4 regions of the Pseudomonas sp. GW821-FHT02A08 genome follow, and region 4 is predicted to be linked to each of the others. Evidence: predicted binding sites of a transcription regulator. Region 4 holds the regulator's gene; each other region holds the start of a gene.

Region 1 (4,193 bases), on a different contig from region 4:
TGCGGGTCGACGAGGTGCCGGGTATTCCCCTGTCGCGCTACGCCGAAGATTTCGATTTGCCGGAACTGGTGCGCGCCAACAAATCGCGAATCAACGGGCTGCGGGTCAAGGTCAAGGGTGACGTGTTCCTGGCCGACATCGCGCCCTTGCAGTCGGAGCACGACGACAGCGAGGCCATGGCCGGTGCTGTGCTGACGCTGCACCGCGCCGACCGGGTGGGTGAGCGCATCTACAACGTGCGCAAGCAGGAGTTGCGTGGCTTCGACAGCATCTTCCAAAGCTCGAAAGTGATGGCCGCTGTGGTGCGCGAAGCGCGGCGTATGGCGCCGCTGGATGCGCCGTTATTGATAGAAGGCGAAACCGGCACCGGCAAAGAGTTGCTGGCGCGGGCCTGCCACTTGGCCAGTCCGCGTGGGCAGTCGCCGTTGATGGCGCTCAATTGCGCGGGGCTGCCGGAGTCGATGGCCGAGACGGAATTGTTCGGTTATGGCCCCGGTGCCTTCGAAGGGGCGCGGGCCGAAGGCAAGCTCGGGCTGCTGGAGCTGACGGCGGGCGGTACGCTGTTTCTCGATGGCGTCGGTGAAATGAGCCCGCGCTTGCAGGTGAAATTGCTGCGCTTTTTGCAGGACGGCTGCTTCCGTCGTGTGGGCAGCGACGAGGAGGTCTACCTCGACGTGCGAGTGATCTGCGCGACCCAGGTCGACCTGTCCGAATTGTGCGCGCGCGGCGAGTTCCGCCAGGACCTCTATCACCGCTTGAATGTGTTGTCCCTGCATATCCCGCCGCTACGTGAATGCCTTGACGGTTTGACGCCGCTGGTGGAGCACTTCCTTGATCAGGCCAGCCGGCAGATCGGATGCCCGTTGCCCAAACTCGCCCCGGCGGCCATGGAGCGGCTCAGCCACTACCATTGGCCGGGCAACGTGCGCCAACTGGAAAACGTGCTGTTCCAGGCGGTTTCCCTGTGCGACGGCGGCACGGTCAAGGCCGAGCACATTCGCCTGCCGGATTATGGCGTGCGTCAGCCCCTTGGCGATTTTTCGCTGGAGGGTGGGCTGGACGAGATTGTCGGGCGTTTCGAGAAGGCGGTGCTGGAACGGCTGTATTCCGAGCATCCGAGCAGTCGGCAACTGGGCAAGCGCCTGGGGGTTTCGCATACGACCATTGCCAACAAATTGCGTGAGTACGACGTCGGCAAAGAGTCGGGTATCGCCTAGGTCCTGTAGCAGCTGCCGAGCCTGCGAGGCTGCGTTCGGCGGCGAAGCCGTCGTAAATCCCGCATGCCTGGTCTTCCTGGCACACCGCTGCGCCTGGTCTCACGACGGCTTCGCCGTCGAACGCAGCCTCGCAGGCTCGGCAGCTGCTATAGGGGGTTCGGCGAACTCTTGAGGTCGACGTTTGCCGTAGGCGGCATGACACCGCCGGTTTTTCGTCTCTGATACAAATCACAAATCCCCTCTGAATCCTCAAAGTCCCCTGTTTGCCGGGCCTCGCGCCACCAAAAACAAGTTGGTCTGCAAATTGCTTATGGCTCAGCTGTACAGCAGTGGGCGGCAAACGTCCGGCAGGCAGAGGAAAGAGTGTGGACAAGTACCTTTATGTGGCAATGACCGGCGCCAGCCAGAATGCACTGGCGCAAAAGGCGCATGCCAACAACCTCGCGAACATCTCCACCAACGGCTTCCAGAAAGACCTGGAGCAGGCCCGTTCGATGCCGGTGTTCGGTGACAGCTTTCCGGCGCGTGCGTTTGCCATGTCCGAACGCCCGGGCACGGATTTCTCCCCGGGTTCACTGGTGGAAACCGGTCGCGACCTCGACGTTGCCGTACAAGGCAACGGCTGGATTGCCGTACAGACCCCCGATGGCGGTGAAAGCTACGTGCGCACCGGCAGCCTGAACGTTGACGCCCTGGGCGTGCTGCGCGCCGGCAACGGCATGCCGGTCATGGGCAATGGCGGGCCGATTGCCGTGCCGCCCGAGCAGCAGATCGAAGTCGGCGAGGACGGCACCATCAGCATCCGCGCGATGGGCGAAGGTCCGCGGGTGATGGCCGAAGTCGATCGCATCAAACTGGTCAACCCGGACCTCAAGAACATGAGCAAGGGCCTGGATGGTTCGATCCACACCAAGGACGGCAAGCCTGCGCAGGCCGATGCCAACGTCAGGCTGGTGTCCGGATTCCTCGAATCGAGCAACGTCAATGCCGTGGAAGAGATGACCTCGGTTCTGGCCTTGTCCAAGCAGTTCGAACTGCACATCAAGATGATGAACACCGCCAAAGACGATGACCAGGCCATGGCTCGGGTCTTGCAGATCAGCTAATTACCAGAACGTCGCGCCGTAAAACAGGCGCACGAGGAGAATCGAATGCTTCCGGCTCTATGGGTTGCCAAGACAGGCCTGTCCGCCCAGGACACCAACCTGACCACCATTTCCAACAACCTGGCCAACGTGTCGACCACGGGTTTCAAACGTGACCGCGCCGAGTTCCAGGACCTGCTCTACCAGATCAAGCGCCAGCCAGGTGCACAGTCGACCCAAGACAGCGAGCTGCCGTCGGGTCTGCAACTGGGTACCGGTGTGCGCATCGTCGGCACCCAGAAAAACTTCACCGCCGGCAGCCTGCAAACCACCGAGCAGCCACTGGACATGGCCATCGACGGTCGCGGGTTCTTCCAGATCCTGCAGCCGGACGGCACCACGTCCTACACCCGTGACGGTACGTTTCACCTGGACTCCAACGGCCAGATCGTGAACGCCAGCGGCTTTGCCCTGGAGCCGGCCATTGTCATTCCGAACGAAGCGCAGACCTTTACGGTCGGCCGCGACGGGACAGTATCCATCACCGTTGTCGGCAACCCGGCTGCCCAGGTGATCGGCAACCTGCAAACCGCCGACTTCATCAATCCGGCCGGCTTGCAAGCCGTGGGCAACAACCTGTTCCTGGAAACCGCCGCCAGTGGCGCGCCGCAAGTCGGCACACCGGGCCTGAACGGTTTTGGCTCCACGCTGCAGAACACCCTGGAAACGTCCAACGTCAGCACCGTTGAGGAGATGGTCAACATGATCACCACCCAGCGCGCCTACGAGATGAACTCCAAGGTGATCTCCACCGCCGACCAGATGCTCTCGTTCGTAACGCAGAATCTGTAATCCAGTCTATGTGGCGGCCATGAGGCCGCCTGCAACACCGTGAGGTAGGGTCATGAATCGCTATGTATCTGTTCTGGCACTGAGTGGGATCACCGCGCTCGCAGGTTGCGTGCCTGCGACGCCCAAGCCCAATGACCCTTACTACGCTCCGGTGTTACCACGTACGCCGTTGCCGGCGGCCGCGAACAACGGCTCGATCTATCAGGCCGGTTTCGAACAGAACCTCTACACCGACCGCAAGGCGTTCCGGATCGGTGACATCATCACCATCACCCTGAACGAAAGGACCCAGGCCAGCAAAAACGCCAACTCGCAAATTGGCAAGAACAGCAAGGCCAACATCGGCCTGACTTCGCTGTTCGGCAGCAGCGCCACCACCAACAACCCGTTCGGCGATGGCGACCTGAGCCTGAGTGCCAGTTACGAAGGTGATCGCGCGACCAAGGGTGACAGCAAGGCGGCGCAGGGCAACACCCTGACCGGTTCGATCACGGTCACCGTCGCCGATGTGTTGCCCAACGGCATCATCGCGGTACGCGGCGAGAAGTGGATGACCCTCAACACCGGTGACGAACTGGTGCGGATTGCCGGCCTGGTTCGCGCCGATGACATCGCCACCGACAACACCGTGCCGTCGACCCGTGTCGCCGATGCGCGCATCACCTACTCGGGCACCGGTTCGTTTGCCGATGCGAGTCAGCCAGGCTGGTTCGACCGTTTCTTCCTCAGCCCGCTGTTCCCTTTCTAGGTGGCTTTCCAGTTGAGCATGTTGAACTTCAAACACCTGATGGTGGCCGCCCTGATGTTGTCCGCCGCCTTCAACGCTCAAGCCGAGCGCCTGAAGGACATCGCCAGCATTTCCGGCGTGCGTTCCAACCAGTTGATCGGTTACGGCCTGGTGGTCGGGCTTAACGGCACCGGCGACCAGACGACGCAGACCCCGTTCACCCTGCAGACCTTCAACAACATGCTCTCGCAGTTCGGCATCAAGGTACCGCCGGGCTCGGGCAACGTGCAGTTGAAGAACGTCGCGGCGGTG
Region 2 (4,193 bases), on a different contig from region 4:
GGTATGGCTGCCACGGTCGATGTTGTTCAAGGCGAACACAGGGCTCAGGCCGGGTTCGGCAGTGGGCTGGCCGTCGAGCAGCAGTCGGTAGCGGTGACCAGGTTGCAGGGCGGGTTCGTTGGTGGCGCTGACGATGACTTCGCCGGTGTTGCTGCGGATGGTTGCGTCGGGTTCCGGGATCAGGATGCGCAGCACCTCATAGTGGAAAAGCGCCTGTACTTCAGGACTGCTCTGGGCAAACAACGGTGTTGCACTGGTGGGGTTGGCCGCCATTCGATTGGTCGTTGTCAGCGGTACGCGCCTGGCGTCGCCGGGTTTGGGCTGGTCGGTAAAAACCCGATTGCCCTGAGCGTCGACAGACATGAAGACCTGCGCCGAGGCGGGCGGGGCGATCAGGCAGGCGATCAGCAGCCAGGCCTTCAAGGCTTGTGCACTCGTTGTACGGTGAATGTCACCGCAGGACTCTGCTGCACAACGTTTTCGCCATCGATCACTTGTACGACAAGGTGGTGTTCGCCACGATCGATGTTCACCAGTTGCAGGGTCGGCACGTTGCCTGGCTGGCCGTAGGGCTGACCGTCCAGCAGCAGGCGCAGCAGGTGCGGGCCTTGCAGGCGCGGTTTGATCAATACATTTATCGTGAAGGTGCCATTGTTGGCGCGCAGTGCTTCTGTGGTGGGCAGGCCGGTAATCTCCAGCACTTCATAGGTCTTGTAGGGCTGTTCTTTATGACCGGAATCAGTAGCAGGTGCGGCTTCGCCGGCAGGCTGGCGTTCGACGCTATTGAGGGGCGGCAAATCGACCGGTTGGGCACTGACGCCGTCAGGCGGTTGATTGCTGTACGCGGTGGCGCCGTTGGCGTCCGTGTACTTGTAGATCTGCGCCGTGGCGGGCAGAACAACCAGCAACAGGATGAAGAGAAAACCACGACCCATGGAATCGACCGGAAACGAAAGCGTTGGGTTGCAGCATAGGCCAGGCTGGGTGGTTATCCCAAGCCGTTAACATCTGGGCATGATTTGCCGAGGCCGCCTGGACACAGAAAACCCCTTGTGGGAGCGGCGGTGCGACGATTCGACTTGCTCGCGAAAGCGGTCTGTCTGATAAGCAGATGTTGAGTGTACTGACGTCTTCGCGGGCAAGTCGAATCGTCGCACCGCCGCTCCCACAGGGTTCTCTATCGTCCGTTGAATCGTGGGCAATAAAAAGGCCTCCCGAAGGAGGCCTCTTTTTGTCACGCCGCGTGCTGCGGCGCTACCGGATCAGCAGCTGTAGTACAGCTCGTATTCCAGTGGGTGTACGAAGGTACGTACCTTGATTTCTTCTTCGCTTTTCAGGGCGATGTAAGCGTCGATGAAGTCGTCGCTGAAAACGCCGCCTTTGGTCAGGAACGCACGACCTTTGTCCAGCTCTTCCAGGGCTTCTTTCAGGCTGCCGCAAACTTGTGGGATCTCTTTGGCCTCTTCAGGCGGCAGGTCATACAGGTTTTTGTCAGCTGCGTCGCCAGGGTGGATCTTGTTCTGGATGCCGTCCAGGCCAGCCATCAGCAGTGCGGCGAAGCACAGGTACGGGTTGGCAGCCGGATCCGGGAAGCGTGCTTCGATACGGCGGGCTTTCGGGCTCGACACGTAAGGAATACGGATCGAAGCGGAACGGTTGCGAGCCGAATAGGCCAGCATCACTGGAGCTTCGAAGCCTGGAACCAGACGCTTGTAGGAGTTGGTTGCCGGGTTGGTGAAGCCGTTCAGGGCCTTACCGTGCTTGATGATGCCACCGATGAAGTACAGGGCGGTGTCGGACAGGCCGGCATAGCCTTCGCCTGCGAAGGTGTTCTTGCCATCTTTCCAGATGGACATGTGTACGTGCATACCCGAGCCGTTGTCGCCGTACAGAGGCTTAGGCATGAAGGTAGCGGTACGGCCGTAGGCATCGGCAACGTTGTGCACGACGTACTTCAGGGTTTGGGTTTCGTCGGCTTTCTTCACCAGGGTGTTGAACTTGACGCCGATTTCGTTCTGGCCGGCAGTCGCCACTTCGTGGTGGTGAACTTCGACGGTCAGGCCCATTTCTTCCAGTGCGTTGCACATGGAGGTACGGATTTCGTGGTCGTGGTCGAACGGCGGAACCGGGAAGTAACCACCTTTGACGCCTGGACGGTGGCCTTTGTTGCCGCCTTCGATGTCCTGGTCGGACATCCACGAACCCTGTTCAGAGTAGATCTTGAACATGGAGCCGGAAATGTCGGACTTGAACTTCACCTGGTCGAAGATGAAGAATTCTGGCTCTGGACCGGCGAACACGGTGTCACCGATACCGGTGGCTTTCAGGTGCTCTTCGGCGCGCTTGGCGATCGCACGTGGGTCGCGGTCGTAGCCTTGCATGCTCGAAGGTTCGATGATGTCGCAGACCAGGATCAGGGTCGGTTCTTCGGTGAACGGATCCAGGACAGCGGTGGAGTCGTCCGGCATCAGGATCATGTCGGAGGCTTCGATGCCTTTCCAGCCAGCGATGGAGGAACCGTCGAACATTTTGCCGACTTCGAAGAAGTCGTCATCCAGCGCATCGCGAGCCGGCATGGTCACGTGGTGCTGAGTGCCTTTGGTGTCCGTGAAGCGCAGATCAATCCATTTGACGTCATGATCTTTGATGAGTTGAACCGACTTCGACATAGTGTCCTCCGGGTGGCTTCGGGCTAGTAGTGGATGCCCTTAAATGTGGGTGATGCCGGCGCGAATACTCTGCCAAGGCAACCTGCCTCACAAGGGAGCAAATTGCATGCCAGTGCCCCAGCATGGGTTTTTTGCCCCAAAAACACGCTTGCGGGGGCATATTGCGCTTTAAAGCAGAAAATCTCGCCCTGTAATGTGGCGTCATCTCCAACATATGACCTGTTTTGGTGCGTGCGAAACCTTCTGCACATTAACTGGTTAAACCTTGAGCAATTTCCGCTATAATCCGCGCCCCCCTTTTTCGGCAGGCCATGCGCGCGCTGTTTCCATGAAATTAATCGTAAAAGTCTTTCCCGAGATCACCATCAAGAGTCGACCTGTCCGGACGAAATTTATCCGCCAGTTGGCCAAAAACATCCGCGCCGTGCTCCGCGATCTGGACCCGGCCGTGGTGGTGAACGGCGTGTGGGACAATCTCGAGCTGGAAACCCGCGTTACCGACCCGAAAGCCTTGAAAGAGATGGGTGAACGTCTGACCTGCATGCCGGGCATCGCGCACTTTCTGCAGATCGACGAGTACCCGCTGGGCGACTTCGACGACATCACCGAAAAGTGCAGGCAGCACTACGGCGATGCGCTGGCCGGGAAGATTTTCTCGGTGCGCTGCAAGCGTGCGGGCAAGCACCCGTTCAGCTCGATGGACGTCGAAAAATACGTCGGCAGCAAACTGCGTCGCGAGTGCGGCGCCGCCGGGATCGACCTGAAAGCGCCGGAAATCGAAGTCCGGATCGAAGTTCGCGACCAACGGTTGTTCGTGATCCACAGCCAGCACAACGGCATCGGCGGATATCCGCTTGGCGCCCTGGAGCAGACCCTGGTGCTGATGTCCGGTGGCTTCGACTCCACCGTGGCGGCCTACCAGATCATGCGACGCGGGCTGATGGCGCATTTCTGCTTCTTCAACCTGGGCGGACGAGCCCACGAACTGGGCGTCATGGAAGTCGCGCATTTCATCTGGAAGAAGTACGGCAGCTCCCAGCGCGTGCTATTTGTCAGTGTGCCGTTCGAAGAAGTGCTGGGCGAAATTCTCGGCAAAGTCGATAACAGTCATATGGGCGTAGTATTGAAGCGTATGATGTTGCGCGCTTCGTCCCGGATTGCCGATCGACTGCACATCGACGCACTGGTCACCGGTGAGGCGATCTCCCAGGTGTCGAGCCAGACTTTGCCGAACCTGTCAGTGATCGACTGCGTAACCGACAAGCTGGTGCTGCGTCCGCTGATCGCCAGCCACAAGCAGGACATTATCGACACGGCAATCGAAATCGGCACCGCCGATTTCGCCCGACACATGCCGGAATACTGCGGCGTCATCTCGGTCAATCCGAAGACCGCAGCCAAGCGCTATCGCGTCGAGCATGAAGAGAAAGAATTCGATATGGCGGTACTCGAGCGTGCGCTCGAAAACGCCAAGCTGGTGCCGATCGATCGTGTGATCGATGAGCTGGGCCAGGATTTGCAGAT
Region 3 (4,193 bases), on a different contig from region 4:
CACTGAAAAGTTCGACGTGATCATTTCCGACTCCACCGACCCGATCGGACCGGGTGAAGTGCTGTTCTCGGAAAACTTCTACCAGGCCTGCCACCGCTGCCTGAACGAAGGCGGCATTCTGGTGACCCAGAACGGCACGCCGTTCATGCAGATCGAAGAAGTGAAGACTACCGCCGGCCGCCTGCGCAGCCTGTTCCCGGACTGGCACTTCTACCAGGCCGCCGTGCCGACCTACATCGGTGGCTCGATGACTTTCGCCTGGGGCGCCACCAATACCGCTTATCGCAAGTTGTCCCGCGAAACCCTGCAACAGCGCTTCACGGGCAGCGGCATCGTCACCCGCTACTACAATCCTGAAATCCACATCGGCGCCTTCGCCTTGCCGCAATACGTGTTGCAGGCGGTGAACAAGCCAAGCAACGACTGATCTTTCAGTCCACGCACCAAACCTGTGGGAGCGGGCTTGCTCGCGAAGAGGGTGTGTCATTTGACAGAGTTGCTGGCTGACACACCCTCTTCGCGAGCAAGCCCGCTCCCACACTGTATTGCGGCGGAACAATTAGCCAGCTAACAAGGTCGAGATAGAGGTAAGCCCATCCATGGGTTTTATCGAGGAGGCACCAATGCAAAAGTGGAGAGTCACTTTCGTGGATGATCATGGCGAAACCATCAACGAAGTCTTTGAGTGCACCGAGCGCCCGGACTACGAGCGTGCCGCCAAGCTCATCAAGGCCCGGTTGCTTCCTGTCGCCGCCGAACTGGATCTGAACGATCTGGAAGGGCGGACCGCTGATGCGTGCGTCAAAGAGCTCAAGTTCCAGAACAGCATTCAAATACTCGGCATTACTCCAATCTGAACGACACCTGTCGCATTCACATCCAGACCTTGGCAGAGGCTCTATCTTGAGGCTACTCTGCAAGCGAGATCAGCGAATGAATCGCTAAGGTCTGGTCTTGTCAGCTCCATGCTTGTTTCCCGCCGGCACATCGGTTGCCGTCGCTCGCGCTGTTCGGTTGCGGGTGAGGGAGTACGGAAAGTCTATCCATCGTTTTGAGGAGGACGTTTCATGAGCACAGCCTATCAAGAAGACATCAGCAGCAGCGTGTTGCGCCGCATGAAAGAAGGCGGTTTTGATTTTTCGCGGTTTCATCCCATCGAGTTCTACGCCATTTTCCCGGACGAGGAGCGGGCACGCAGGGCGGCAGGTCATTTCCACCGTGGTGAATCCCTGGATGCTCAAGTCAGTGTGCGCGACGACGGCGCCTGGGCGCTGGAGTTGTGCAAGGTCATGTATGCCACCTACGACGATATCGGCGACTTCGAACAGGGTTTCGAAGCAGTGGTCGAGCCTCTGGGCGGCATCATCGAAGGCTGGGGTGTGAAACAGGAGGTACGAGGGCGACTCGCATAACCTTATGAACAGTGACAACCAGAAATGACGGCTGACCTTCGGGTTGGCCGTTTTCATTTGTGGGCGCTGGACACCTGCAAAAAAAAGCCGCCAGGGCAGGCGGCTAAAAGGGAAGTCCGGTGAGCTTTTCAGCGAATGCCTGGATTATCCGCACCCGTTGTCGGGCAGTGAAATCAACTCTGGCTATGCTGGTGATAGGCGACCACCACGCCTTGCAATGAAGCGGGGGCGATCAGGTTGGGGCATTTACCGCACAGGATTGGTGCGGTGCGTGCGCGTTGATTATCCAACCGATTGAAATCTAAGCGTTTATGCCGCTGGCACGGGCCTTGCGAAGGTCTGGACGTCCGAGTGACAAGGAGTACGGCATGATCCGCACCTATTTTGATGAGATGTACGATGCCGGCGGCCAGGTCCGCCCGCATTATCGGGAGTTTGCCCGTTGGCTGGCCGAGACGCCTGACGAGCTTCTGGCACAACGGCGACGCGAGGCCGATCTGCTGTTTCATCGCGCCGGGATTACCTTCACGCTCTACGGGGACGAGCAGGGCACAGAGCGCCTGATTCCCTTCGATACCATCCCCCGCAGCATCCCCGCCAGTGAATGGCGGGTCGTCGAGCGCGGCTGCATCCAGCGGGTCAAGGCGTTGAACATGTTCCTCGCCGATCTCTACCACGAGCAGCGCATTATCAAGGCCGGCATCATTCCGGCCGAGCAGGTGTTGGCCAACGAGCAGTACCAGTTGGCGATGCAAGGGCTGGATCTGCACCGCGATATCTACTCGCACATCTCCGGCGTCGACCTGGTGCGCGACGGCGACGGCACCTACTACGTGCTCGAAGACAATCTGCGAACACCGAGCGGCGTCAGCTACATGCTCGAAGACCGCAAGATGATGATGCGCCTGTTCCCCGAGCTGTTCGCGGCGCAACGCATCGCCCCCATCGACCACTACCCGAACCTGCTGCTCGACACCCTGAAAAGCTCAAGCCCGATCGATAACCCGAGCGTGGTGGTGCTGACGCCGGGGCGTTTCAACAGTGCGTTCTTCGAACATGCGTTCCTGGCGCGGGAAATGGGCGTGGAACTGGTGGAGGGCGCGGACCTGTTCGTGCGTGACGACAAAGTCTACATGCGGACCACCGACGGGCCGAAAGCGGTCGACGTGATTTATCGTCGACTAGACGATGCGTTCCTCGATCCTCTGGCGTTCAACCCGGAATCGATGCTCGGCGTACCGGGGCTGCTGTCGTCCTACCGTTCCGGCAACGTGGTGCTGGCTAATGCCATCGGCACGGGGGTGGCGGACGACAAGTCGGTGTATCCGTTCGTTACCGACATGATCCGTTTCTATCTGGACGAAGAGCCGATCCTGAAGAACGTTCCTACGTGGCAATGCCGTAATCCATCTGAGCTTTCCCACGTACTGGCCAATCTTCCAGAACTGGTGGTCAAGGAAACCCAAGGCTCCGGCGGGTACGGAATGCTGGTGGGGCCGGCGGCGACGGCAGCGGAAATCGAAGCCTTCCGCGCGCGGATCATCGCCAAGCCCCATGCCTATATCGCGCAACCGACGCTGTCGCTGTCGACCTGCCCGACCTTTGTCGAAAACGGCATTGCGCCACGCCATATCGACTTGCGGCCGTTTGTCCTGTCGGGTCGTGAAACCCGGGTCGTGCCCGGCGGCTTGACCCGTGTCGCCCTGCGCGAAGGCTCCCTGGTGGTCAACTCCTCCCAGGGCGGCGGAACCAAGGACACCTGGGTGGTCGAGGATTAAAGGAAGCCTGTCATGTTAAGTAGAACTGCCTCGGATTTGTATTGGATGTCGCGTTACCTGGAGCGGGCGGAAAACCTCGCACGGATGCTCGACATCAGCTATTCGCTGTCGCTGATGCCGCAAGACGGTCGTGGTGACGGTTTGCACGAGTTGGCCATGCCGCTGTTGATTACCGGCACCCTGGACGATTACCTGGAGCGCCATGGCGAACTGCATGCCGAACGGCTGCTGCATTTTTTCGCCCTGGATGCGGCCAACCCCGCGAGCATCTACAGCTGCCTCGGTGCCGCGCGGGCCAGCGCCCATGCGGTGCGTGGGCGCATCACTGCCGACATGTGGGAAAACATCAACGCCACCTGGCTGGAAATTCGCGGTATCGCCGAACAGGGCCTCAGTCGCTACGGCATGAGCCGTTTCTGCGAGTGGATCAAGGAGCGTTCCCACCTGTTCCGGGGCGCGTCCTACGGCACCATCATGCGTAACGATGCGTTTCGCTTCATTCGCCTGGGGACCTTTATCGAACGGGCGGACAACACCTTGCGCCTGCTCGATGCCCGCTACGAAATGGCCGGCGACCAGGCCGAAGCGGTCAGCGATGGCACCGCTCACGCGTATTACCAATGGAGCGCGTTGCTGCGGGCGTTGTCGTCGTTCGAGGCCTATACGGAAATCTACCGCGACGCTCCCGGCGCCCGGCATGTCGCCGAGTTGCTGTTGCTGCGGGCCGATGTGCCGCGATCCCTGCGCGCCTGCACCGAAGAAATCGACCAGATCCTCGCGCAATTGCCGGGGGCCAACGGTCGCCCCGCACAACGCCTGGCGGCAGAAATGGACGCACGCCTGCGCTACACCGGCATCCATGAAATTCTCGAAGAAGGCCTGCACGCCTGGCTGACCGAGTTCATCCCGCTGGTGCGCCAGTTGGGTAACGCGATTCACAGTTCTTATCTGGAGGCGGCATGAGACTTTCCATTAGCCACGAGACCACCTATCACTACGAAGA
Region 4 (4,193 bases):
ACAGCACATCGCACTGGATGTGGCGGGCACGGACTTCCTCGAGCAGCTCGGGGAAGCGTGACAGGTGGCTTGGCAGGTTGCGCGCATCAATGGAAACGGCGACCAGCGGCTGCAACAGCTCGGTATGAATCAAGGCGCGTTCTGCCAGCTCCGGCAGCAGACCGGCAGGCAGGTTGTCGATGCAGTAGTAGCCGTTGTCCTCAAGAACGTTGAGGGCGGTACTTTTACCTGAGCCGGAACGGCCACTGACGATGATCAAGCGCATGATTACTGACCGTTTTGCTCGTCCAGGACAACCTGATACAGGGCTTCGTTGCTTGCAGCACTACGCAGCTTTTCGCGCACTTCCTTGCGGTCGAGCATGCTGGCGATTTGTCGCAGCAGCTCAAGGTGCGCATCGGTGGCGGCTTCCGGGACCAGCAGCACGAACAGCAGGTCGACCGGCGCGCCATCGATGGCGTCGAAATCGATAGGGGCGTCCAGGTGCATCAATGCACTGATGGGCGAAACACAGCCCTTGAGGCGGCAATGTGGAATGGCGATGCCATTGCCAAACCCGGTGGAGCCGAGTTTTTCACGGGCGATCAATGCCTCGAAGACATCTTGCATCTCCAGGGCCGGCACTTCGCGGGCGATCAGATTGGCAATTTGTTCGAGGGCTTTCTTTTTACTGCCTCCCGGCACGTTCACCAGGGAACGGCCGGGGGTCAGGATACTTTCAAGTCGGATCATGGGTAGGGAGTGTTAACGACCGGTTGCGCCCTGGAGGAGGCTCTGGGTCTTTTCCTTATGCTTTTTGAGTTGTTTATCCAGCTTGTCGGTGAGTGCGTCGATCGCGGCATACATATCGGTATGTTCCGCGTTGGCGACCACTTCATTCCCGGGAATATGCAGCGTGGCTTCGATTTTCTGCTTCAGTTTTTCGACGGTCATCGTGACCTGCACATTAGTGATCTTGTCGAAATGTCGCTCCAATCGTTCGAGTTTTTCGCCGATGTAGGTGCGAAGAGGTTCGGTCACTTCCAGTTGGTGTCCACTGATGTTGACTTGCATACAGCTTCTCCTTCGTTGCCAGTGCATAAAGCGGTAGATCAGATGATCTACCACTGGAACGCTGTGGCGTGGCCCTACATCAACCGCTTGCGTTCGCTCGAAGGCGCGATCCCGAGGGATTCGCGGTACTTGGCGACGGTGCGGCGAGCCACCTGAATGCCTTGTGCCTCCAGTAAACCAGCGATCTTGCTGTCACTCAACGGCTTTTTCTGATTTTCCGCTGCAACCAGTTTTTTGATGATCGCCCGGATCGCCGTAGACGAGCATTCGCCGCCTTCGGAGGTGCTTACGTGGCTGGAAAAAAAGTACTTCAGTTCATAAATGCCCCGGGGGGTGTGCATGAACTTCTGGGTGGTCACCCGTGAAATCGTCGATTCATGCATGCCGACCGCTTCGGCGATGTCATGCAGGACCAGCGGCTTCATGGCTTCGTCGCCATATTCGAGGAACCCGCGCTGATGCTCGACGATCTGGGTGGCAACCTTCATCAGGGTTTCATTGCGGCTTTGCAGGCTCTTGATGAACCAGCGGGCCTCCTGCAACTGATTGCGCATGAAGGTATTGTCGGCGCTGGTGTCGGCGCGGCGCACGAAACCGGCGTACTGGGCATTGACCCGCAGTCGTGGCACCGACTCCTGATTGAGCTCGACCAGCCAGCGCTCGTTGTCCTTGCGCACGATGACGTCAGGAACGACATACTCGGCTTCTGTGGACTCGATCTGCGAGCCCGGGCGAGGGTTGAGGCTCTGAACCAGCTCGATGACCTGGCGCAGTTCGTCTTCCTTGAGCTTCATGCGACGCATCAACTGGCTGTAGTCGCGGCTGCCAAGCAGGTCGATGTAATCGGTGACCAGGCGCTTGGCCTCGGCCAGCCAAGGGGTCTTGGCAGGCAGCTGGCGCAATTGCAGCAGCAGGCATTCGCCCAGGTTGCGGGCGCCGATGCCGGCAGGCTCGAATTGCTGGATGCGATGCAGGACGGCTTCGATTTCGTCCAGCTCGATGTCCAGTTCCGGGTCGAAGGCTTCGAGGATTTCCTCGAGGGTTTCGTCCAGGTAGCCCTGATTGTTGATGCAGTCGATCAGGGTCACGGCGATCAGGCGATCGGTGTCGGACATCGGGGCCAGGTTCAGTTGCCACAGCAAGTGGCTCTGCAGGCTTTCGCCGGCCGAGGTGCGGGTGGTGAAGTCCCACTCGTCATCATCATTGCTGGGCAGGCTGCTGGCGCTGGTCTGGTAAACGTCTTCCCACGCGGTGTCGACGGGGAGTTCGTTGGGAATACGCTCGTTCCAGTCACCCTCATCGAGGTTATCAACCGTCGGGGCGCTTTCCTGGTAGGAGGGCTCCTGGATGTCAGTGTTGGGCTTTTGTTCGGCGTTGTCGGCCAAGGGGTCGGAATTGTCGAAGTCGTCGCCTTCTTCCTGGCGTTCGAGCATCGGATTGGACTCCAGGGCCTCCTGGATTTCCTGTTGCAGGTCCAGGGTCGACAATTGGAGCAGGCGGATGGCCTGTTGCAGCTGCGGTGTCATCGTCAGCTGCTGGCCCATTCTCAAGACTAGCGATGGTTTCATGGCAGGGGCTTAACACCTTATTCGCCGGCGCACATGCGCCATCCACTACAGGGCGCCGGGGCGCCAAACTTAAGCAAATTATATGCCTGAAACTAAAGGGTTTGCCTAGAGCGCTGTAACAATAAAAAACTATAAATTTGTGTTGCTGCGCTGCCCTTGTCGGGGGCTGACCACGCTCGTCGGCACGAGGCGCTGGTGAGTGGCTGGCCGGGTGCCCGGGCAGATGCCTGGGCACGGCTCAGCGTTTACAGGCGGAACTCATGGCCCAGATACACTTCCTTGACCAGGTCGTTGGCCAGGATTGTCTCTGCGTCGCCTTCGGCGATCAGTTGGCCGTCATTGACGATATAGGCGGTTTCACAGATATCCAGGGTTTCACGAACGTTGTGGTCCGTGATCAGCACGCCAATGCCTTTGGCCTTGAGGTGGTGAATGATCTGCTTGATGTCGCCGACCGAAATCGGGTCCACACCGGCGAAGGGTTCATCGAGGAGGATGAATTTCGGGTTGGTGGCCAGGGCACGGGCGATTTCCACGCGACGGCGCTCGCCGCCGGACAGGCTCATGCCCAGGTTGTCGCGGATGTGGCTGATGTGGAACTCCTGCAGCAGGCTTTCCAGTTCCTTGCGACGGCCGGCCTTGTCGAGTTCCTTGCGGGTCTCGAGGATGGCCATGATGTTGTCGGCCACCGACAGTTTGCGGAAGATCGATGCTTCTTGCGGCAGGTAGCCGATACCGGCCTTTGCACGGCCGTGCATCGGCTGGTGGCTGACGTCCAGGTCATCGATCAGGACGCGGCCCTGATCGGCTTGCACCAGGCCGACGATCATGTAGAAGCAGGTGGTCTTGCCGGCGCCGTTCGGGCCAAGCAGGCCGACGATCTGGCCGCTGTCGATGGACAGGCTGACGTCACGCACGACCTGGCGGCTCTTGTAGCTCTTGGCCAGATGCTGAGCTTTCAGAGTTGCCATTACTGGGCCTTTTTCTCGTCGGTTTTCTTCTTCGGCTGGATCACCATGTCGATACGCGGGCGCGACTCGGTGATCTTGCTGCCTGTGGCGCGACCGGCGCTGGCGAGTTTCTTGTCCGTGTCGTAGACAATTTTCTCGCCTTGGGTGACGTTGTTGTCCTTGTCGACAACCTTGGCCTTGTCGATCAGTACGACGCGATTTTGCGTGGCGTGATACTGGATCGTCACGCCCCAGCCCTGGACAGGCTTGGTATCGCCAGCCGTTTGCAATTGCTCGAAGTACGCCAGGTTGCCCACCGAGGTCACTACGTCAATGTCACCAGTCGGGGTGCGGGTGATGGTAACGGTGTTGCCTGTCACCTTCATCGAGCCTTGGGTGATGATCACGTCACCCTTATAGGTGGCAATACCTTGCTTGTCGTCCAGTTGGGCATCGTCGGCCTGAATGCGGATAGGCTGCTGTTGATCTTCCGGCAGAGCCCAGGCGCTCACGCTTCCCAGTGCTGCGCCCAGACTGAGCAAAATCGGGAGGGTTTTAACGAGCCTCATACTGTCCTCTTACGTTCGATAGCAGGTGTATCCTGCTTTCTTTCAAATACGCT

What was found. Region 4 encodes sigma-54, which starts transcription at its own class of promoters, with help from an activator protein. Its sites were predicted from a motif close to ANTGGCATNNANNTTGCTNT; they were not measured.
Region 1: AC07W4_RS14440 (flagellar basal body rod protein FlgF) is a predicted target of sigma-54. The motif match lies at 1,509-1,528, and genes of this name have one in related genera.
Region 2: glnA (glutamate--ammonia ligase) is a predicted target of sigma-54. The motif match lies at 2,764-2,783, and genes of this name have one in related genera.
Region 3: AC07W4_RS19825 (circularly permuted type 2 ATP-grasp protein) is a predicted target of sigma-54. The motif match lies at 1,729-1,748, and genes of this name have one in related genera.

Annotation. Positions count from the first base shown of each region.
Region 1 covers NZ_JBWKWD010000017.1:114,506-118,698, reverse strand. Annotated here, with positions in the region: gene AC07W4_RS14445 (sigma-54-dependent transcriptional regulator) at 1-1,217, shown strand, start outside; gene AC07W4_RS14440 (flagellar basal body rod protein FlgF) at 1,583-2,323, shown strand; gene flgG (flagellar basal-body rod protein FlgG) at 2,369-3,154, shown strand; gene flgH (flagellar basal body L-ring protein FlgH) at 3,207-3,902, shown strand; gene AC07W4_RS14425 (flagellar basal body P-ring protein FlgI) at 3,921-4,193, shown strand, end outside.
Region 2 covers NZ_JBWKWD010000004.1:198,525-202,717, reverse strand. Annotated here, with positions in the region: gene AC07W4_RS05110 (DUF4124 domain-containing protein) at 1-423, opposite strand, end outside; gene AC07W4_RS05105 (DUF4124 domain-containing protein) at 420-935, opposite strand; gene glnA (glutamate--ammonia ligase) at 1,263-2,669, opposite strand; gene thiI (tRNA uracil 4-sulfurtransferase ThiI) at 2,998-4,193, shown strand, end outside.
Region 3 covers NZ_JBWKWD010000029.1:56,818-61,010, forward strand. Annotated here, with positions in the region: gene speE (polyamine aminopropyltransferase) at 1-427, shown strand, start outside; gene AC07W4_RS19815 (hypothetical protein) at 624-857, shown strand; gene AC07W4_RS19820 (ribonuclease E inhibitor RraB) at 1,068-1,412, shown strand; gene AC07W4_RS19825 (circularly permuted type 2 ATP-grasp protein) at 1,781-3,190, shown strand; gene AC07W4_RS19830 (alpha-E domain-containing protein) at 3,203-4,153, shown strand; gene AC07W4_RS19835 (transglutaminase family protein) at 4,150-4,193, shown strand, end outside.
Region 4 covers NZ_JBWKWD010000019.1:50,352-54,544, forward strand. Annotated here, with positions in the region: gene rapZ (RNase adapter RapZ) at 1-265, opposite strand, end outside; gene ptsN (PTS IIA-like nitrogen regulatory protein PtsN) at 268-732, opposite strand; gene hpf (ribosome hibernation-promoting factor, HPF/YfiA family) at 745-1,053, opposite strand; gene AC07W4_RS15155 (RNA polymerase factor sigma-54) at 1,128-2,621, opposite strand; gene lptB (LPS export ABC transporter ATP-binding protein) at 2,867-3,592, opposite strand; gene lptA (lipopolysaccharide transport periplasmic protein LptA) at 3,592-4,140, opposite strand; gene lptC (LPS export ABC transporter periplasmic protein LptC) at 4,127-4,193, opposite strand, start outside.